DNA from 4 places in the Erwinia pyrifoliae DSM 12163 genome. Region 1 is predicted to be linked to each of the others. Evidence: predicted binding sites of a transcription regulator. Region 1 holds the regulator's gene; each other region holds the start of a gene.

What was found. The regulator PurR, encoded in region 1, represses purine synthesis genes. The targets are predictions, from matches to a motif close to CANGCAAACGTTTGCNTG.
Region 2: a site for PurR is predicted at 3,295-3,312, ahead of purM (phosphoribosylformylglycinamidine cyclo-ligase). Genes of this name have one in related genera too.
Region 3: a site for PurR is predicted at 3,916-3,933, ahead of purE (5-(carboxyamino)imidazole ribonucleotide mutase). Genes of this name have one in related genera too.
Region 4: a site for PurR is predicted at 1,865-1,882, ahead of glyA (serine hydroxymethyltransferase). Genes of this name have one in related genera too.

Annotation. Positions count from the first base shown of each region.
Region 1 is NC_017390.1:2,131,285-2,136,875, reverse strand. Features, by position in the region: gene punC (purine nucleoside transporter PunC) at 1-641, opposite strand, end outside; gene punR (DNA-binding transcriptional activator PunR) at 753-1,685, shown strand; gene purR (HTH-type transcriptional repressor PurR) at 1,682-2,707, opposite strand; gene EPYR_RS09515 (C40 family peptidase) at 3,108-3,944, opposite strand; gene EPYR_RS09510 (Grx4 family monothiol glutaredoxin) at 4,325-4,663, shown strand; gene rnt (ribonuclease T) at 4,939-5,591, opposite strand, start outside.
Region 2 is NC_017390.1:1,246,633-1,252,223, forward strand. Features, by position in the region: gene pstA (phosphate ABC transporter permease PstA) at 1-701, shown strand, start outside; gene pstB (phosphate ABC transporter ATP-binding protein PstB) at 715-1,491, shown strand; gene purN (phosphoribosylglycinamide formyltransferase) at 1,553-2,191, opposite strand; gene purM (phosphoribosylformylglycinamidine cyclo-ligase) at 2,188-3,228, opposite strand; gene upp (uracil phosphoribosyltransferase) at 3,472-4,098, shown strand; gene uraA (uracil permease) at 4,238-5,527, shown strand.
Region 3 is NC_017390.1:2,823,685-2,829,275, forward strand. Features, by position in the region: gene adhP (alcohol dehydrogenase AdhP) at 1-971, shown strand, start outside; gene cysS (cysteine--tRNA ligase) at 1,053-2,441, opposite strand; gene ppiB (peptidylprolyl isomerase B) at 2,681-3,175, shown strand; gene lpxH (UDP-2,3-diacylglucosamine diphosphatase) at 3,175-3,891, shown strand; gene purE (5-(carboxyamino)imidazole ribonucleotide mutase) at 4,030-4,539, shown strand; gene purK (5-(carboxyamino)imidazole ribonucleotide synthase) at 4,536-5,591, shown strand, end outside.
Region 4 is NC_017390.1:1,173,447-1,179,037, forward strand. Features, by position in the region: gene glrR (two-component system response regulator GlrR) at 1-1,082, shown strand, start outside; gene glnB (nitrogen regulatory protein P-II) at 1,218-1,556, shown strand; gene glyA (serine hydroxymethyltransferase) at 1,996-3,249, shown strand; gene csiE (stationary phase inducible protein CsiE) at 3,470-4,738, opposite strand; gene EPYR_RS05260 (DUF1007 family protein) at 4,873-5,517, shown strand; gene EPYR_RS05265 (nickel/cobalt transporter) at 5,508-5,591, shown strand, end outside.

The DNA of each region.
Region 1 (5,591 bases):
GCATAGATTGCGACATTACCGCTGTACAGGGGGGATTTAAGCAGGGTTACAAAACCGGGAGCGGCGATTTCAGGCGCGCTTTTATCCCCCCGTGGTGGTGATGGCAGGCGCAAGGTAGGCACCAGCAGCAGCAGAGTAATCAGTAACAGCGTAACGAAGATGGACTGCCATGAAAAATGCGCTAACAGCCAGGCACCCAACAGCGGGGCCAGCGCCGGGGAGAGCGCGACCAGCGGCATGATGGTGGCAAACACACGGTTGGCCCGGGCAGCGCTGTAGCGGTCAACGACCAGAGCCTGCCAGCTTACGGCCGCAGCACAGACGCCGACAGCCTGCACAAATCGCCATGCCAGCAGCGAAGCCGCTGAATTAACCCAAAGCATGGCGGCACAGCCGATAGCAAACAGACTCAGACCCATCAACAGTACTGGCTTACGCCCGATGCGGTCTGAAAGAGGCCCCCATACCAGTTGCGCACAGGCAAAACCGGCCAGAAAAATACTCAGGCTGGCGCTGATAGCCCCGGCTGGAGTATGCAGATCTTGCTGCATCACACCAAATGCGGGCAGGTACATATCGGTGGCAAGGAAACCCAGCATGCTTAGCAGCGCAAGGTAAATCATAAAACCTTTAGAATACATGTTGATCAACTCTTATCAGTCCATTTTTAGCCTGAGCAGTGTAATCGCGTGCAGGACAGTCTGTGAAACGCTAATATTAGTCAATCGACATGAATTTTTTTGAAGGCAAATATGTGGTCTGAACATTCACTGGAAGTTATTGATGCCGTGGCCCGGACCGGAAGTTTTACCGCCGCTGCCGCTGAGCTACATCGTGTGCCCTCTGCGGTAAGCTATACGGTGCGCCAGCTTGAGGAATGGCTGGCCGTAAGTCTGTTTGAAAGGCGGCATCGTGATGTGGTGTTAACCGACGCCGGACGGGTATTTAGCGAGGAAGGCAGGTTTGTCATCAAAAAAATGATAGCCACGCGCCGCCGCTGTCAGCAGGTGGCAAACGGCTGGCGCGGGCAGCTCAATATCGCTGTCGATCGCATCGTACGCCCGTCGCGTACGCGGCAGCTGGTGGTGGATTTTTACCGCCACTTTCCTGACATGGAGCTGCATATCATGCCAGAAGTGTTTAACGGCGTTTGGGACGCGCTGGCAGACGGGCGGGTGGATGTGGCGATAGGTGCTACACAGGCGGTTCCGGTTGGCGGGCGTTTCGCTTTTCGTGATATGGGAAGCCTGAACTGGCGCTGTGTGGTTAATGCGCTACACCCGTTAGTCAGCCGCCCCGGGCCGCTGACTGAAGAGTGGATACGCGAGTGGCCTTCGCTGGTGCTGGAAGATACCTCACGCGCGCTACCCAAACGCACAACATGGACGCTGGATAATCAGCGGCGGCTGGTTGTGCCTGACTGGGAAAGCGCCTTTGATTGTCTGGGCGCGGGGTTATGCGTTGGCATGGTGCCGGGCCATTTCGCCCAACCGTTGTTGCAGAGAAACGAACTGCGTGAGCTGGCGCTTAGCTCACCTTTTCCAGACAGTCCGTGCTGTCTGAGCTGGTCGGAACAAAGCGCCTCACCGGCGCTGAGCTGGCTGCTGGAATATCTTGGTAGCACGGAAACCCTGAAGGCCGAGTGGCTGAGCGAGCAACAGCATCCGGGGCCGATGCGCAATTAACGGCGGTAGTCGCGGTAAGGTCCGTCCGCCACCGAACGTCGTTCGATAAGAGAAGGATAAACCTCAATGGTCTGGGACTCTTCACGTTTGCTGGTAATGCGATCGATTAACATATCAAAGGCGGTCTCACCGAGACGCTCTTTCGGTTGATGTACGGTCGTCAACGCCGGAGTGAAGTATCGGGCGTTGCGCACGTTATCATAACCGATCACCGAGATGTCTTGCGGCACGCGCAGTCCCATTTCATCTGCTGCACAGATTGCGCCCATCGCCATGATATCGCCTCCGCAAAATACGGCGGTCGGACGCTGTTTCTGCGCCAGGATCTGTTGCATAGCAAGATAACCGGATTCAGGTTCAAAATCACCCTGTACCAGCCACTCATCACGCAGTGTGATCCCGGCCTCGGCCAGTGCTTTCAGAAAGCCCGCATGGCGCCCGCCCCCGGTGTTGCGTTCCAACTGACCCGGGATGGCAGCAATGTCACGGTGCCCGCGTTCAATCAGATAACGCCCCGCCAGATAGCCGCCATCAAATGCGTTATCCAGTACCGTGTCGGTAAAGTCACCGCGTGACTTGCCCCAATCCATTACCACCATCGGAATATTGCGGTTATCTTCTAACATCGCAATCAGCGCGTCCGGGTATTCAGAGCACATGACCAGCAGGCCATCCACGCGTTTTTGCGCCATCATCGACAGATAAGCCTGCTGCTTTTGGATATTGTTATGCGCATTGCCCAGAATCAGGGTATAGCCTTGAGCAAAGCAGCGGTGCTCCACCGCTTCGATGATTTCTGCAAAATAGGGTGCTTCGCTTGAGGTTGCCAGCAGGCCAATGGTTTTGGTGTGGTTTACCTTCAGGCTACGAGCTACGGCGCTTGGTGAGTAATGCAATGCTTTAATAGCCACCCATACCGCTTCACGCGTCTCTTCGGCGACAAAGCGTGTTTTGTTTATGACGTGCGACACGGTGGTGGTAGAAACACCCGCGCGCTTTGCCACGTCCTTAATTGTTGCCATGAAAATCCTACTCCTGGTGTTATCAGTAACCTGCTGATAACTGGTTTGTTAATCGTTTGCCTGGATGCAGGCTTTTCCCGACTGGACAGAATGATTGGGGGCTGTCTCAAAGAATCGGGAAGGGGTAAGGTTTGTCCGTAACAGGACGCGCAGTGCTGGCTTAGCCAAATTTTGGCACCGTTGCGCAACGCAGAGGATGAATTCTAACAAGGCTGCGCAAAGAAAACGAGATGTTTACTGTTAACGATAGGAATAATTGCAGACTGTTAACCCAATGTGGGTAATGGCGAAGTTAAATCACTTACCGAAATTGATAACGATGAGTCCAGACGGAATCGTTGATTACGAGGCAGCAATGCGTTTCGTCTCGCGGCCCGGCGGGAAAATTGTCTGCCAGCGGTTAACGAACCGTCTTCGGTGTCACCACGCGACGAGCGCCTATGTAATGTTCTTGCCAGAAATCATCACCCAGTGTGCTGACCTGAATATCTTTACCTGTTCGTGGTGACTGAATGAATTTACCGCCGCCGAGATAGACGCCTACATGATCGGCGCGACTTTTACTGTTGAGACGGAAGAACACCAAATCGCCCTTCTCAAGCCTGTCACGCCTGATCGGAGCGGCATCGCGCAGGTGATACATCTCATTTGCGGTGCGAGGAATTTTGAATTTTACTAAATCTTTATAGGCGTACCAAACCAGGCCACTGCAGTCAAACCCGGTTTTAGGCGAGCTGCCACCCCACAGATAGGGTTTACCCAGCTGGCCCATCAGTTTATTCACTGCGCTTTCACGCGCTTTTTGATAACGAATGCGATGCGCATTACTGAGCTTTATAGGGGCCGACAGAGCCGTCTTACGATCTGCACGCTGCCTGCCGTAACGTTTTTTTATTGTCTTTTTGATGCCGGGTTTGTAGGCAGACTGGCTTTTAACCGTGTTGCTTTTTTTTGTTGGGCGCTTAACGACAGTGGTTTTATTTTTTAACTTTTGTTTTTTCGCCGTGCTTAGCTGCGCCGGTCGTGCGGGTTGTTTAGTTTTTTTTACCGGAGGTTGTTTGATTTTTTTGGTTGTGGAAGCTTTTACCGGGCGTTTTTTGCGTCGTTCATCTTCGCGCGCGATATTTCGGTCAGCTTTGTGCCGATCGGCATTAACAGGAGCCTGTGGCGATGCGTGCGCCATATTAAAAAATAGCTGAGCGAAAGCGAGCATGAAAAGCGTAATGAATAGACGCATCATTTCCATTAACAGTTCGTGCATTGCGGCAGGCAGCAATGCGAGGGTAAATAGTCAATTCTGCACGCTGGCAGAAGGTTGTAAGAATTCTAAACTAAATGGAGAGCAAAAGGTAAGGTCTTTTTTGTTACAATAATACAGCCGTGGTCGATAGTTTAACATATATAATCAGTCTGTTAACTCAGTGCGTTACCTTAACTATTTGTCAACGGATGCAGCAAAGCTCAGAAGAAAATGTTATTTTGTTACCATCCTCTGACCGTTAACCGGGTGAAAACCCGATAAGTATTGAAAATGTCATTTTCAACCTCAGGTCAGAATAGCTACAATATTGGCTGGCTACAGCCTATACACGAAGTATCGTATTGAGGAAGGCATTTATGAGTACTGTTGAAAAAATTCAGCGCCAGATCGCAGAAAACCCAATCCTGTTGTATATGAAAGGCTCGCCGAAGCTACCGAGCTGCGGTTTTTCTGCTCAGGCCGTACAGGCGCTCTCCGCCTGTGGCGAGCGTTTTGCGTATGTGGATATCCTGCAAAACCCGGACATTCGTGCTGAAATGCCAAAATATGCAAACTGGCCAACGTTCCCGCAGCTGTGGGTTGACGGTGAGTTGGTCGGCGGTTGCGATATCATCATCGAGATGTATCAGCGTGGTGAACTGCAACAGTTGATCAAAGAAACCGCCCAGAAATACCCAACTGACGCCGCAGAGTAATCGCCTTGGCTGGCGTCTGAATGGGCGTGATGAAACTTTCAAGCCAGTCAGTGATAATAACTGACTGGCATTTCACTTCGGCGTTTCGCCATACCCCGGCTTGATCACTCATCTGGAGCAAACGGCTTCCCTCTGACGGCCTCCTCACTTACAGCGTCAACGATTTCAACTCACCGCCCGGGAATTGCGTTGAGCTGTTGCCTCAGGCCATCATATTTGGCTTCCAGCCCCTGAACAGAAGAACATCAGGTATTAAAGGCTATTTCCCCCCTAAGTTAGTTGCCGGGACAGCTCTCTGCAGCAGCGGGCAGTGGCCAACCGCCAAGACGTTTCCACCGGTTAACCAATTCACAGAACAGATCCGCCGTTTGCAGCGTGTCGTACAAGGCCGAATGCGCCTGTGCACTGTCGAACGCCATTCCTGCTGCGTGACAGGCTTTTGCCAGCACGGTTTGCCCCAGCGCCAGCCCGCTAAGCGCAGCGGTATCAAAGGTTACGAAGGGATGGAAAGGGTTTCGTTTCAGACTGGCACGTTCTGCTGCGGCGTTCATAAAGTTGAGATCGAACGTCGCATTATGCGCCACCATAACCGCCCGGTTACAGCCGCTGTCCTTAATCCCTTTACGCACCAGTTTGAAAATAGCGTGAAGCGCTTCGTATTCACTGACCGCCCCGCGAAGAGGATTAGTAGGATCGATTCCATTAAATGTCAGTGCTTCAGGAAGCAGAACTGAACCGGCAAAAGGCTCAACGTGGAAGTGAAGGGTATCATCTTTTTCCAGCCAGCCATCACTATCCATTTTCAGCGTTACTGCCGCAATCTCCAGTAGGGCGTTCGTTTTGGCATCAAAACCTGCGGTTTCGACATCAATCACTACTGGATAAAAACCGCGAAAACGGCTGCTCAGGGTATTCAGTTCATTCGATT
Region 2 (5,591 bases), 880 kb from region 1:
CGCTTGGCGTGGTGGCGGCAATCTGGCTGCACGAATATGCCGGCAGCAATCTGTTAACCCGGCTGGTACGCATCGCGGTGGTTAACCTTGCTGGCGTCCCCTCAATTGTTTATGGCGTATTCGGTCTCGGTTTCTTTGTCTGGTTGATGGGCGGCAGCATTGACCGTCTGTTTTTCACCGCCAGGCTGCCGAACCCCACCTTTGGTACGCCCGGGCTGCTCTGGGCTTCGCTGACGCTGGCCCTGTTAACCTTGCCGGTGGTGATTGTGGCCACCGAAGAGGGGCTGTCGCGCATTCCTCCCTCGCTACGCCAGGGTTCGCTGGCATTGGGGGCAACACAGGCGGAAACCCTGTGGCATATTACGCTGCCGCTGGCTGCGCCTGCCATGCTAACCGGGCTGATTCTGGCGGTAGCGCGCGCTGCCGGGGAAACCGCACCGCTGATGCTGGTTGGCGTCGTCAAAAAGGTGCCGGAACTGCCGGTGGATGCGCTGTTCCCGTATTTACATCTCGATCGTAAGTTTATGCATCTCGGGTTTCAGATCTACGATCTGGCTTTCCAAAGCCCCAATGCTGAAGCCGATCGTCCGCTGGTGTTTGCCACCGCGCTGCTGCTGGTATTACTGATATTGGGGTTAAACCTGATGGCGATGATATTGCGCCATCGTCTGCGCGAGCGCTGCCGTGCGCTGATGCTTTAACACGGGACTTTTTATGGCAATCACCTTAAATGATGTGAATACCGCGCTGGAACTGGACAACCTGAACTTATGGTATGGCGAAAAACAGGCATTAAACAACATCAGCCTGCAGTTGCCTGCAAACCGCATCACCGCACTGATCGGCCCTTCCGGCTGCGGTAAGTCGACGCTGTTACGCTGCTTCAACCGCATGAACGATGCCATCGACGGCTGCCGCATTAGCGGGGATATCCGTCTGCAGCAGCACTCCATTCTGGCGTCCGGGCAGGATCTCTGCGCGCTGCGCCGCCGGGTTGGCATGGTGTTTCAGCGGCCAAATCCCTTTGCCAAGTCCATCTATGACAACGTGGTGTACGGCCTCCGTTTACAGGGCGTGCGTGACAAGCGCGTGCTGGATGAAGCAGCCGAGCGGGCGCTGCGGGCTGCGGCGCTATGGGCAGAGGTGAAAGACAATTTGTGGCAGAACGCCCTGACGCTCTCCAGCGGGCAGCAGCAGCGGCTGGTTATAGCCCGCGCTATCGCCATAGAGTCGGAAATCCTGCTGCTGGATGAGCCAACGTCGGCGCTTGACCCGATTGCCACGCTGGTAATTGAAGAATTGATGACCACGCTGAAACAGCATTTCACCCTGATCCTGGTCACGCACAATATGCAGCAGGCGGCGCGCGTATCTGACTATACCGCGTTTATGCACCAGGGCCGGGTAGTGGAATTTGGTCTGACCGATACGCTGTTTACCGCACCACGCCAGCGCCGTACGGAGGATTATATTACCGGAAGGTATGGCTGATGCGCTAAGAAACCGATGGCAACCCTGCATGCAGGTTCGGCCCCGGTTTCGGTTGCCGCGCTTAGCCGACAGCGTGCCCGTTGGTGGGCAGCCGCTGGCCATCCAGCCAGGCTGCGCCATCGCGCATGGCCAGGCGTCCGTCCACGAACCAGCTCACCACCAGCGGGTAGATGGCATGCTCCTGATGCTGCACGCGCGCAGCGATATCGTCTTCTGTGTCATCGCTGAACACCGGAACTTTCGCCTGGAGGATCACCGGGCCACCGTCCAGCTGTTCAGTGACAAAATGCACCGAGGTGCCGTGCTCTTCATCGCCATTTTCAATCGCCTGGCGATGGGTATGCAGCCCCGGGTATTTCGGTAGCAGGGAAGGGTGAATATTCAGCATGCGCCCGGCGTAGCGTTGAACGAATTCCGCACTGAGAATGCGCATATAGCCTGCCAGTACGACCAGATCGGGCGAATAAGCGTCTATTTCCAGCATTAGCTGACGATCGAAAGCGCAGCGGTCGGCGAATTGCGCCGCCGCCAGCGCGTGAGCCGCAATGTTGGCCGCGCGCGCACGCTCCAGCGCAAAAGCCCCGGCTTTATTGCTGAAAACGGCAGCTATCCTGCCGCCGATCCGCCCCTGCTGGCAGGCGTCCAGTATTGCCTGTAAGTTGCTTCCATTGCCGGAAACCAGCACGACGATGCGTTTCATGCGTTAATCACCACGCGCTCTTCCGCGTCGGAGGCTTTGATTACGCCAATTTTCCACGCCTTTTCACCGGCATCGTTCATCAGCTGTAGCGCTTTGTCCGCTTCCGCCGGGCTAAGGGCAATCACCATACCCACGCCGCAGTTAAAGGTGCGGTACATCTCAAAGCGACTGACGTTACCGGCCTGCTGCATCCAGCTAAAGACGGCTGGCCACTCCCAGCTTGACTCTTCCAGTACCGCCTGGGTGTTGTCTGGCAGCACGCGCGGGATATTCTCCCAGAAACCGCCGCCGGTCAGGTGGGCAATGGCGTGCACGTCCACTTGCTCAATCAGGCTGAGGATGTTCTTCACATAGATGCGCGTAGGTGCCAGCAGATGGTCCGCCAGCGGCTTACCTTCCAGCTGGGTGGTTTGCGGGTCAGTGTTGCTGAATGCCAGAATTTTGCGTACCAGCGAGTAGCCGTTAGAGTGTGGGCCACTGGAGCCGAGGGCGATCAGGACATCGCCTTCAGCCACTTTGCTGCCGTCGATAATCTCTGATTTCTCCACCACGCCAACGCAAAAGCCGGCCACATCGTAATCTTCGCCGTGGTACATGCCCGGCATTTCAGCCGTTTCGCCGCCGACCAGCGCACAGCCGGACTGCGAGCAGCCTTCAGCGATGCCGGCGATCACGCTGGCAGCCGTGTCAACGTCGAGCTTGCCGGTCGCATAATAATCGAGGAAAAACAGCGGTTCAGCGCCTGATACCACCAGATCGTTTACGCACATGGCAACCAGATCGATACCAATGGCATCGTGGCGTTTCAGATCCATCGCCAGACGCAGCTTGGTGCCGACGCCATCAGTACCGGAAACCAGAATCGGTTCACGATATTTTTGCGGCAGGGCGCAAAGGGCACCGAAACCGCCCAGGCCACCCATCACTTCCGGGCGACGAGTCTTTTTCACTACGCCTTTGATACGGTCGACTAAAGCATTACCCGCATCGATATCTACGCCGGCGTCTTTATAGCTGAGAGAGGTTTTGTCGGTCACTGCGAAATCCCCACGCGGTTTGCGGTTGGTGTGGTGTTAAAAAAGAGCGCGGCAATTCTATCAGCGCAGGCAAACGTTTGCGAGTACCATCTGTCCACAAGTTGCGGATAGCCCGTTTCCAGGCGATCCTTATCAATGCCGGGCAGAAGAGAGGATCAGTTGCACTAAGTCATAGGGCGGCAGGGGAAATAGCGCTATACTTTCGCGATTTTTTTTGCAGCTTAACACTCCGGGAGTAAAACAATGAAGATCGTGGAAGTGAAACACCCGCTGGTCAAACATAAACTGGGTCTGATGCGTGAACATGACGTGAGCACCAAACGTTTCCGTGAACTTGCGTCAGAAGTGGGAAGCCTGCTGACTTATGAAGCCACCGCCGATCTGGAAACCGAGAAGGTGACCATCGAAGGCTGGAATGGTCCTGTCACCATTGACCAGATTAAAGGCAAGAAAATTACCGTGGTGCCTATCCTGCGTGCCGGTTTAGGCATGATGGAAGGCGTGCTGGAGCATGTACCGAGCGCGCGCATCAGCGTGGTCGGCGTCTACCGTGACGAAGAAACCCTGGAGCCGGTGCCCTATTTCCAGAAACTGGTATCAAATATCGAAGAGCGTATGGCGCTGGTGGTCGACCCGATGCTGGCTACCGGGGGGTCAATGATCGCCACCATTGACCTGCTGAAAAAAGCCGGCTGCAGCAGTATCAAAGTGCTGGTGCTGGTCGCGGCGCCGGAAGGCATTGCCGCGCTGGAAAAAGCGCACCCGGACGTGGAGCTTTACACCGCTTCAATCGATCAGGGGCTGAATGAAAAGGGCTATATCATTCCTGGCCTTGGCGACGCCGGTGATAAAATCTTCGGTACCAAGTAAATCATGCTGCAGGCCAGGTTTACGGCAGGGCTTCCTGAGGCTGTTCGCTCTGGCGAGGGGCCGTAGCATCGCCTCCGATTTGATAAGCCGGCCGCAGAGTCGGCTTTTTTATGGTTAACACTTAAGGGGTAATGACTGTATGACACGTCGCGCAATTGGCGTACACGAGCGGCCACCGCTGCTGCAAACCATTCCGCTCAGCTTCCAGCACCTGTTTGCCATGTTCGGTGCCACCGTGCTGGTACCGATCCTGTTCCATATCAATCCGGCCACCGTGCTGCTGTTTAACGGCATCGGCACGCTGGTTTATTTGTTTATCTGCAAAGGTAAAATCCCGGCGTATCTGGGATCGAGCTTTGCCTTTATCTCACCCGTTTTGCTGCTGTTACCGTTGGGTTACGAAGTGGCGTTAGGCGGGTTTATTATCTGCGGCGTGCTGTTTTGTCTGGTGGCGCTGATGGTCAAAAAAGCCGGTACCGGCTGGCTGGACGTGATGTTCCCTCCGGCGGCAATGGGCGCCATTGTGGCGGTCATTGGCCTGGAGCTGGCGGGCGTGGCGGCGAATATGGCGGGCCTGCTGCCTGCAGCCGGTAGCGCACCCGATGGCAAAACCCTGATTATCTCAATGGTCACGCTGGGCGTGACGGTATTTGGCTCGGTGTTGTTCCGGGGTTTCCTCGCCATTATCCCCATTCTGGTCGGCGTGCTGGCTGGGTATGCGCTTTCCTGGGGAATGGGGATTGTTGACTGGACGCCGGTACGGGAAGCGCCCTGGTTTGCTTTGCCAACCTTCTATACGCCGCGCTTCGAATGGTATGCCATCTTCACCATTTTGCCCGCCGCGCTGGTGGTGATTGCCGAACATGTGGGCCATCTGGTGGTCACGGCGAATATTGTCAAAAAGGATCTGTTGAAAGATCCGGGACTGCACCGTTCAATGTTTGCCAACGGGATTTCCACCGTGTTCTCCGGCTTCTTTGGTTCCACACCGAACACCACCTACGGGGAAAACATTGGCGTTATGGCGATTACCCGCGTTTACAGTACCTGGGTGATCGGCGGCGCGGCGATTCTGGCTATTCTGCTCTCCTGCATTGGCAAACTGGCTGCGGCGATCCAGGCGGTGCCGGTGCCGGTAATGGGAGGGGTATCGCTGCTGCTGTACGGGGTGATTGCTGCTTCCGGAATTCGCGTATTGATTGAATCGAAAGTGGATTACAACAAGGCGCAGAATTTGATCCTGACCTCAGTTGTGCTGATTATCGGCGTCAGCGGGGCGAAAGTGCATATCGGTGCCGCCGAGCTGAAAGGGATGGCGCTGGCGACAATTGTCGGCGTGGCACTTAGCCTCATCTTCAAGGCATTCGGCCTGCTGCGCAAAGAAGAGGAAGTGATCGACGTGCCGGATGAACGTCACGACGCGCGCTGAACCTGAAGGGGCAGCGTCTGTTGCCCCTGTCATACCACATTTTCTTAATCTTGCCGATCCCACT
Region 3 (5,591 bases), 690 kb from region 1:
AGAAAACCCTCCGCGCGCTGCAGCATGGCGAAGCCCTGCTCACTATGGAGTGTTGCGGGGTCTGTCACACCGACCTGCACGTCAAAAACGGAGATTTCGGCGATAAAACCGGCGTTATCCTTGGGCACGAAGGGATTGGCGTAGTCAAATCTGTCGGTCCGGGCGTGACCTCCCTCAAGCCCGGCGACCGTGCCAGCGTGGCGTGGTTTTTCAAAGGCTGCGGCCATTGTGAATACTGCAACAGCGGCAATGAAACCCTGTGCCGAGAGGTGATCAACGCCGGTTATACCGCCGATGGCGGCATGGCCGAAGAGTGTATCGTGGTGGCGGATTATGCCGTTAAGGTGCCTGACGGTCTCGATCCTGCGGTCGCCAGCAGCATTACCTGCGCCGGTGTCACTACCTACAAGGCGGTGAAAATCTCCGGTATTTCTCCCGGAAAATGGCTGGTTGTCTATGGCCTTGGCGGTCTGGGCAATCTGGCGCTGCAGTACGCAAAAAATGTGTTTAATGCCAAAGTCATCGCCGTTGACGTCAGCGATGCCCAGCTGAAATTTGCCGAAGAGATGGGGGCCGATATGGTGATCAACTCGCGTAATGAAGACGCGGCACGGCTGATCCAGCAACGCACGGGGGGCGCACATGCTGCCGTGGTAACAGCCGTTGCCAAAGCGGCGTTTAATTCTGCGGTGGATGCGATGCGCGCAGGTGGCCGTATTGTGGCAGTGGGCCTGCCGCCGGAATCGATGAGCCTGAATATCCCGCGTCTGGTGCTGGACGGCATCCAGGTCGTCGGCTCGCTGGTCGGCACGCGTGAAGATTTAGCTGAAGCTTTCCAGTTCGCGGCTGAAGGCAAAGTTGTACCCAAAGTCACTCGCCGCCCGCTGCAGGACATCAACGCGATCTTCCATGAAATGGAAAGCGGAAAAATCGTTGGCCGCATGGTGATTGATTTTAACAGTACCCATTAACCCTGCGTCGCGCTGCGCAGATTAAGGTCGCAATGAAAAAAAGCCCTGAAAATTCAGGGCTTTTTATATTCTCACTTCAACTTATTTGCGGCGCCAGCGGGTACCACCGGCACCGTCCTCCAGCACAATGCCCATCTCGTTCAGACGGTCACGCGCCACGTCGGCCTGCGCCCAGTTTTTCTCTTTACGCGCATCGATACGCATCTGGATTAGCGCTTCGATCTGCGCCACTTCTTCATCATTGATATTGACACCGCTTTGCAGGAACTGCTGCGGATCCTGCTCCAGCAGGCCAAGCACGCCGCCCAACACGCGCAGGCGCGCCGCCAGGCCATCCGCTGCCGCCGGATCTTCCCCCTTCATGCGGTTGACTTCTCGCGCTAAATCAAACAGCGCCGAATAGGCTTCCGGGGTATTGAAGTCGTCATCCATCGCCTCGCGAAAGCGCGCCTCAAACTCTTCGCCGCCGGCCGGAGTGGCGCGGGTATCGGTGTTACGCAGCGCAATATACAGGCGCTCCAGCGCCGAACGCGCCTGGTTGAGGTTATCTTCGCCGTAGTTTAGCTGGCTGCGATAGTGGCCGGACATCAGGAAGTAGCGCACCGTCTCCGCATCGTAGTGCTGCAGCACATCGCGCACGGTAAAGAAGTTGTTCAGCGATTTCGACATTTTTTCACGGTCAATCATCACCATGCCGGAGTGCATCCAGTAGTTCACATACGGGCCATCATGAGCACAGGTGGACTGGGCGATCTCATTCTCGTGGTGTGGGAACATCAGGTCAGAACCGCCGCCGTGAATATCGAAGTGCTCACTCAGCTGTTTGCAGTTCATTGCCGAACACTCAATATGCCAGCCCGGACGGCCGTTGCCCCACGGGGAAGCCCAGCCAGGTTCATCTGCTTTGGACATCTTCCACAGCACAAAGTCCATCGGGTTACGCTTCACATCGGCAGCCACCTCAACGCGAGCGCCGGCCTGAAGCTGATCCAGATCCTGACGCGACAACGAACCGTATTGCGGATCGCTGTCAACGGAGAACATCACATCGCCATTGCTGGCAACATAAGCATGCTCACGGGTAATCAGCTTCTCGACCAGTTCGATAATCTCTGCAATATGGCGCGTGGCGCGTGGCTCCAGATCCGGCGGCAGAATGTTCAGCGCGGCGAAGTCTTTATGCATTTCGTCGATCATGCGATTGGTCAACCGCTCGATAGATTCGCCGTTTTCGTTCGCGCGTTTGATGATTTTGTCATCTATATCGGTGATGTTACGCACATATTTCAGCTGATAACCACTGTAACGCAGATAACGCGCCACAACATCAAAAGCGGCAAAGGTTCTGCCGTGGCCGATATGACACAGGTCGTAAACGGTAATGCCACACACGTACATGCCGATGTTACCGGCATGTATGGGTTTAAATTCCTCTTTTTGACGACTCAGGGTGTTGTAAATCTTTAGCATTGAGACATTCCGTTTTAAGCGTGTGCGGGGTTAACGATAATTTAGTGTGTATAATATTCTGACGTATTTTTCCGTGCAGCGCTACGCAAAGCAAAGTTATCCCCCAGCCCCGCTTTGCAGCGTTGCTGACGAGCCGTCACAATTTGTGGTATAAAAGCCGTCTGCCGCCAGGGGCAGATTATTTGTCTGCACTTCCTGCGCCCACTGTTAAATACTTCAAACCCTGACAGGATGAGAAAATGGTTACTTTCCAGACTAATCATGGCGATATCGTCATCAAAACTTTTGATGATAAAGCCCCGGCTACCGTAAAAAACTTCCTTGAGTACTGCCGCGAAGGCTTTTACGACAACACCATCTTTCACCGTGTGATCAACGGTTTTATGATCCAGGGCGGTGGTTTTGAGCCAGGCATGAAGCAGAAAGACACCAAAGACGAGATCCGTAACGAAGCCAGCAACGGCCTGAAAAATACCAAAGGCACCCTGGCAATGGCGCGCACTCAGGCTCCACACTCTGCCACTGCCCAGTTCTTTATCAACGTGGCAGACAACGACTTCCTGAACTTCCGTGACGAAAGCCTGCAGGGCTGGGGCTACTGCGTGTTCGCTGAAGTGGTTGAAGGAATGGACGTGGTTGAGAAAATCAAAGCCGTCTCTACCGGCCGCAGCGGCATGCACCAGGATGTGCCGAAAGATGACGTGATCATTCAGAAAGTGACCGTCAGCGAATAATGCCGCACACGCTGTTTATCGCAGATCTCCATCTGTGTCGTGAAGAACCGGCAATCACTGCCGGTTTTCTGCAATTTTTGCACCATCAAGCACAGCACGCTGATGCGCTGTATATTCTTGGTGACCTGTTTGAAGCCTGGATTGGTGACGACGATCCCAATCCGCTGCACGCGCAGATCGCCCACGCGCTGCGTCAGCTCAGCATCCCCTGCTACTTTATTCACGGTAATCGCGACTTTCTGTTGGGCAAGCGCTTTGCCCGCTCGGCCGCAATGACGCTGCTGCCGGAAGAACAGGTGCTGGAACTGTACGGCAAGCGCCTGCTTGTCATGCACGGCGACACGCTGTGCACTGACGATAGCGGTTACCAACGGTTTCGTCAGAAGGTGCAGCAGCGCTGGCTGCAAAAGCTGTTCCTCGCCCTGCCGCTGTTGATACGCCAGCGTATCGCGTTAAAAATGCGTGACGGTAGCAAACAGGCTAACAGCAGTAAGGATATGGCGATTATGGACGTTAATCAGCAGGCGGTGATCAAAACAATGTGTCGCCACAATACCCCGCTGTTAATCCACGGCCATACGCATCGTCCGGCGGTACACCCGCTTGAAATCAACGGCCAGCCGGCGCAGCGTCTGGTATTGGGAGCCTGGCACCAGCAAGGCTCCATGATCCGGGTCAGCAGTGACGAGATCAGGCTGATTTCCTTCCCGTTCTGAAGCGTAACTGGCGCGGTTTCGCGCTACGCAACCGTTTTCCTTGCCGCACAGTCATGATATTCTCTCTGCCCTTCCCACCCGGTAGCCAGTCTCTGCGCTGCCACGGTGACGTTTTACAATCACAGGAGTCAGACCCGCATGTCATCCAACGCCGCACCGGCCCGCATTGCTATTGTTATGGGTTCAAAAAGTGACTGGGCCACCATGCAATTTGCTGCGGAAGTCCTCACCAGTCTGGACATTCCGTTTCACTGTGAAGTGGTGTCCGCCCACCGCACGCCAGACAAGCTGTTCAGCTTTGCCGAAAGTGCCACGGATAACGGGTATCAGGTGATTATTGCCGGGGCAGGCGGCGCGGCGCATCTGCCGGGTATGCTGGCAGCGAAAACGCGGGTGCCGGTACTCGGCGTGCCGGTACAGAGCGCCGCGCTAAGCGGGGTAGACAGCCTGTATTCCATCGTCCAAATGCCGCGCGGCATTCCGGTAGGCACGCTGGCGATTGGTAAAGCCGGGGCAGCCAACGCCGCCCTGCTGGCGGCGCAGATCCTCGCGCTGCACGACAGCGGCCTGGCGCTGCGCCTGGCGGACTGGCGACAGGCGCAGACTGACGAGGTGCTGAACCATCCGGACCCCCGGGAGGAAGCATGAAACCGGTCTGCATTTTAGGTAACGGTCAGCTCGGGCGCATGCTGCGCCAGGCCGGGGAGCCGCTGGGGATCGCCGTTTATCCGGTCGGCCTTGACGCCGAGCCGCAGACGCTGCCGATGGCGCAAAGCGTCATCACCGCCGAAATCGAGCGCTGGCCGGAAACCGCGTTGACGCGCGAGCTTGCCGATCATCGCGCCTTTGTTAATCGCGATATTTTCCCGCTGCTGGCGGATCGCCTGACGCAGAAACAGCTGCTTGACCGGCTTGGCCTGGCAACGGCACCCTGGCAGCTCTTATCCGCTGCCGACCAGTGGGCGCAGGTGTTCACTACCCTCGGCGAACTGGCAATCGTTAAACGCCGTACCGGCGGCTACGACGGGCGTGGCCAGTGGCGTCTGCGCGCCAGCGAAACCGCTACGCTGCCCGGCGAATGCTACGGCGAATGTATCGTCGAACGGGGCATCAACTTCTCGGGTGAAATGTCGCTGGTGGGCGCGCGCGGCCACGACGGCAGCACGGTGTTCTACCCGCTGACCCATAACCTGCATCAGGACGGCATACTGCGTACCAGCGTGATGCTGCCAGACGTCGATGCGCAGCACCAGCAGCAGGCGGAACGCATGCTGTCGGCGATTATGCATGAGCTGAACTACGTTGGCGTGATGGCGATGGAGTGCTTCGTGGTGCCGGAAGGTCTGCTGATCAATGAGCTGGCTCCGAGGGTGCATAACAGTGGTCACTGGACGCAGAACGGCGCGTCCATCAGCCAGTTTGAACTGCATCTGCGCGCCATTCTCGATCTGCCGCTGCCCACCCCGGTGGTCAATACCCCGGCAGTGATGGTCAACCTGATCGGCACCGACATCAATACCGCGTGGCTCAGGGAGCCGCTGGTGCATTTGCATTGGTACGACAAAGAGGTGCGCGCCGGGCGTAAGGTCGGCCACCTGAATCTGGCAGACGCCAGCCCGCTGGCACTTGGCACCGCGCTCAATGCGCTGGTGCCAATGCTGCCTGCGGAATATGCCAGCGGTATTGCCTGGGCCGTGGAT
Region 4 (5,591 bases), 960 kb from region 1:
CTCACGGTTCCATTCCCGATGCCGTCGCCGCTACCCGCCAGGGCGTATTCAGTTTCCTTACCAAGCCGGTAGACCGCGATGCGCTGTACAAAGCGATAGACGAGGCGCTGGCTTATCGTGCACCGGTCGGTGATGAAGCCTGGCGTGAAAAGATTGTCACCCGCAGCCCGCAGATGCTACGTCTGCTTGAGCAAGCACGAATGGTGGCCCGGTCAGATGTTAGCGTGCTGATCCACGGGCAGAGCGGCACGGGGAAAGAGGTGCTGGCTCAGGCAATTCACGGCGTCAGCCAGCGGGCGGGTAAAGCCTTTATCGCCATTAACTGCGGCGCACTGCCGGAACAATTGCTGGAGTCGGAACTGTTCGGTCATGCCAAAGGAGCCTTTACCGGCGCGGTGAGCAGCCGTGAGGGATTATTCCAGGCCGCCGAAGGTGGCACGCTATTTCTTGACGAAATTGGTGATATGCCGCAGGCGTTGCAGGTAAAACTGCTGCGCGTATTACAGGAGCGGAAAGTGCGCCCGCTGGGCAGCAATCGCGACCTGGATATCAATGTGCGAATTATCTCCGCCACCCATCGCGACTTGCCCAAAGCCATGGAGAAAAAAGAGTTCCGTGAAGACCTGTTCTACCGCCTGAACGTGGTGAGCCTGAAGCTCCCGGCGCTGCATGAACGTGCAGAAGATATCCCGCTGCTGGCGTACCATCTGCTGAAGCAGTCAGCGGAGCGACACAAACCGTTTGTGCGCAGCTTCTCGGCCGAGGCGATGCGGCGCTTGATGGCCGCCAGCTGGCCGGGCAACGTGCGTCAGCTGGTCAATGTCATCGAGCAGTGTGTGGCGCTGACCTCAGCACCGGTCATTAGCGAAGCGCTGGTCGAACAGGCGCTGGTGGGAGAAAATACGGTACTTCCGACCTTTGTCGAAGCGCGCAACCAGTTTGAATTCAATTATTTGCGTAAACTGCTGCAAATGACCAAAGGCAATGTGACCAATGCCGCACGTCTGGCGGGACGCAATCGCACCGAATTTTATAAACTGTTGTCGCGTCATGAGCTGGATGCGGCCGATTTTAAAGGATAATTCCTGTGCCGCTAAGCGCGCCAGTTATGATAGTTTAGCGGGTTGAAACCAGAGACAGCACGCCCGGCGCGATCTGTCCGGCGATGTTAACTGATTACCCTGCCGCGCCCGGCGGAGGAAGAAAAAGGATCTGCCATGAAAAAAATTGATGCAATTATCAAGCCGTTCAAACTGGACGATGTGCGTGAAGCGCTGGCGGAAGTCGGCATCACCGGGATGACGGTGACTGAAGTCAAAGGATTTGGTCGCCAGAAAGGGCATACCGAACTTTACCGTGGCGCAGAGTATATGGTCGATTTTCTGCCCAAGGTGAAAATTGAGATCGTCATTGCTAATGACATCGTCGATACCTGTGTGGATACCATCATGCGCACGGCGCAGACCGGAAAGATCGGCGATGGCAAAATTTTCGTCTACGATGTGGCGCGGGTGGTGCGCATTCGTACCGGTGAAGAAGACGAAGAAGCGATTTAATTATCGCTGATGTTGACCGCAGGGCCTGGCTTCTCAGGCTCTGAATGCTGACGCTGTTCCCGCCGTTTGTTATGCGCCCACCTTTGTGCCTTCCCCCGAATGCCCCGGTTTCTGAGGCGCGGCGTTGCGATATCTGTCTGTTGTTGCCTGAAGCGTGTTATACCTGCACTGCGATCCGTCGGGGCGTTTTATATCCTGTTCCGGGGCAAATCTGTTCCGGGGCAAATGAAATTCATGCAACTGCCTGATGAAGAAAACTCCGCCAGCAAAGGCTTGCCCTGAACCGGAACCAGGCCTTACCGGCCGTGAAGCCAATCGTTTGCGTAAAAAGGCGGCCTTGACGCTATTCAACGGGTGGGAAAACAGTTTACACTGTTGCCTGGCACCCCCCCGCATGGGGTCATACCTTTATAAAAGTCAGTTGAGTCAGGAGATGCAGATGTTAAAGCGTGATATGAACATTGCCGATTACGATGCCGAGTTGTGGCAGGCGATGGAGCAGGAGAAAGTGCGTCAGGAAGAGCACATTGAGCTGATCGCTTCAGAAAACTACACCAGCCCTCGTGTCATGCAGGCTCAGGGATCTCAGCTGACCAACAAATATGCTGAAGGCTATCCGGGCAAGCGTTATTACGGTGGCTGCGAACATGTTGATATCGTTGAGCAACTGGCCATCGACCGCGCCAAAGAGCTGTTCGGCGCAGACTACGCGAACGTGCAGCCGCACTCCGGTTCTCAGGCCAACTTCGCCGTTTACACGGCGCTGCTGCAGCCGGGTGATACCATTCTGGGTATGAGCCTGGCTCATGGTGGTCACCTGACTCACGGTTCTCCGGTCAACCTGTCCGGTAAACTGTATAACGTCATCTCTTACGGCATCGACGAAAACGGCAAAATTGACTACAACGAACTGGCTGAACTGGCTAAAACGCACCAGCCAAAAATGATCGTTGGTGGTTTCTCCGCCTATTCCGGCGTGTGCGACTGGGCTAAAATGCGTGAAATCGCCGACAGCATCGGGGCTTACCTGTTTGTTGATATGGCACATGTTGCGGGCCTGATTGCGGCTGACGTTTATCCGAACCCGGTACCGTACGCCCACATCGTTACCACGACCACCCATAAAACGCTGGCAGGCCCGCGTGGTGGCTTGATTCTGGCGAAAGGCGGTGACGAAGACTTCTATAAGAAGCTCAATTCTGCCGTCTTCCCTGGCAGCCAGGGCGGCCCGCTGATGCACGTTATTGCCGGCAAGGCGGTAGCCTTTAAAGAAGCGATGGAGCCGGCGTTCAAGACTTATCAGCAGCAGGTCGCGAAGAATGCAAAAGCGATGGTCGACGTGTTCCTGGAGCGCGGCTACAACGTGGTTTCCGGCGGCACGCATAACCACCTGTTCCTGCTGGATCTGGTGGACAAAAACCTGACCGGTAAAGAAGCGGATGCTGCCCTGGGCCGCGCCAACATTACCGTTAACAAAAACAGCGTGCCTAACGACCCGAAAAGTCCGTTTGTGACTTCCGGTATCCGTATCGGTTCGCCGTCGATCACTCGTCGCGGCTTTAAAGAAGCCGAAGTGCGCGAGCTGGCTGGCTGGATCAGCGATATTCTCGACAATATCAACGACGAAGGCGTGAGTGAGCGCGTGAAGAAACAGGTGCTGGATATCTGCGCCCGCTTCCCGGTTTACGCATAAGCCAGCTTTACCCCCGTCACCGGGAATGAAGTTATGAAGTCATAATAACGGGACACGTTAGTGTCCCGTTTTTTTTGCTCTGGTTACCGCGCCTTCTGACTGCGTTTTGTTCTTCGGGGTGTTTGTCTCCGGCGATCGCCCGTTTCGCGGCTTTCAGAGAGCAGGCGTCATTTGTTTGCAGCGGCTTGACCCGGCGCTGCCCCCAGCGCCGAACCCCAGATTACGACTCCAGCAGCGTGCGGATACTTTGCTGCTGGTGCTCTCCCAACGGCAGTTCGGCATGGATCAGCGGCGGTGAATAGAGCGGTAACGAGGTGGCATACGGGCTGATAACCAGCGTGATGCCTGGCGGCGCGCTGTCACGCTGAAAGTCGTTAACATCCAGATATTTGATGTTCAGCGGCAGCAGCGTCAGTTCACGTAACTGCTGCTCGATCTGGCGTTCCAGTTTGGGATTTTTTCCAGTGAGAAGCAGCACCTGTTTCTCATGCGGGGCATGCTCCTGTACCAGCCATGCACCGAAAATAATCGCCATCAGTTCCACCTCTTCCTGTGAAAACGTGACCGCGTACTGCTGTTCAACAGCGACAATCGCCTCACGCGTGGTGCGCAACAGGCGTGGATATTGTAAAGCGACATTTTCTGCCAGATTGTCATCGATAGCGATGGCGAATAGCGTACGCTCCAGCGCCTGGGCCAGGTGGGTATACAGGCGCACGCTAAGGCCGGCCTTATGATGAAATTCAATACCGGCAATCTGCTGAAAACACTGAATCAATAACTCAACCGCTTGCAGCAGCGAGCGCTCACTTTCGCAGGCGATCTCCTCAATCAGTGGCGCGTGCAGCTGGCTGAAGAGCAGAGCGAGCAGGGCTGCCTGATTATCATCGGCAGGCCAGCCACGCTTCTGCCAGCAGCGGATAATCTCCTGAGCCAGCGCATACTCGGCTTTATGTTGCAGCCACTGCTGCTGTAGCGAGCTGAACTGCGGCTGGCATGGCCAGGCAAGAGAAAACTGTAACCAGATGTGCAAAAAATGGCTGTCGCGCAGGCTAAACTCCCGCGCCAGCCGCTGTGAACAATGCCGGATCAACCTCGTCAGGTTATGCTCACTATACAGCGCTTTATCAATGAACTGCGCCTGCAACCGGCGTTTGACGGCGTCAGCAAACCAGCCGCTGACAAACTGGGGCGACACGCGCATTGCGCGGCGTAAGCCGTGCATCAGGCACAGCCGCTGGTTTAGCGCTGTACCGTTAAGCGACAAGCGACCCTGCCCGTCCTGCTCAATGGCCAGATGATGATTGCGCTGGATTTCTGTTGTCAGCTCCGCTATATCTTGCCGGACGAGGGGAAGATCAACGCCGTTAAGCTGGCATACCGACTCCAGCGTCACCAGGCAGTCAGGAAGACAGAGAGTTAAAAGCAGACGGCAACGGCGCTGCGCAGGGGAGAGGACAGCATGTTCAGGTAAATATACACTCGTCATCTGCGATCTCAGTAGCGGTAGAAGTATTAAGCATAGCCCCGGCAGCGTGGTCAGTAGCCCGTCAGCCCCGGTTTATGCCGAGCTTTTAAGGCAGGTCACAAAAATGAGCGGAAAATTTCTGACAGGACGTAATTTTGTTATATTATAACAAATCAACCGCCCACCTGCTGTGGCTGGTGGCTGCCGGCGCGCCAGCGGTTTCGGCACATCCGCATAGCTTTATTGCCATGCAAACCACGCTGGTTCATCAGGGCGACAGCCTTACCGGATTAAAAATGCGCTGGGTGATGGATGAAATCACCTCTGCCGATCTGCTTTATGATGCCGGTCACGCGCAACCTGATTCGGAGGTTTGGAAAAAGCTGGCGGCCGAAGTGATGGCAAATGTCCTCGTTCAGCACTATTTCACCGAATTCTGGCACCAGAAGCAGCCGGTAAAATTTGGCCAGATGCCGACGCAGTACCATCTGTCGCGCCAGGGGCACAAGGCGGTGCTGGGGTTCGTTTTACCGCTTTCTCATCCGCAGCCGTTAAGAGGCCAGCGCTACCGTTTTGCTACTTTCGACCCGACTTACTTTGTAGATATGTATTACGATTCTGAAAAAGACTTAACCGTACCGCCTGAACTGGCCTCGCAGTGCCGTTTGCAGCTACAGACCCCGCAGCCGGGTGCCTCGGTAAAGGCTTATGCGCTGGCGCTGGATAAAGCCGATGCACCGGCAGAAGAGAGGGAACTTGGCCGACAGTTTGCTCAGCAGGTGACGCTGACATGCCAGTGAATGCGCCAATAACTCGCCGATACCGTGCCTGGCCGCTGCTTCTGTTGCTGGCGCTGCTCGTCACCGGCGGGCTG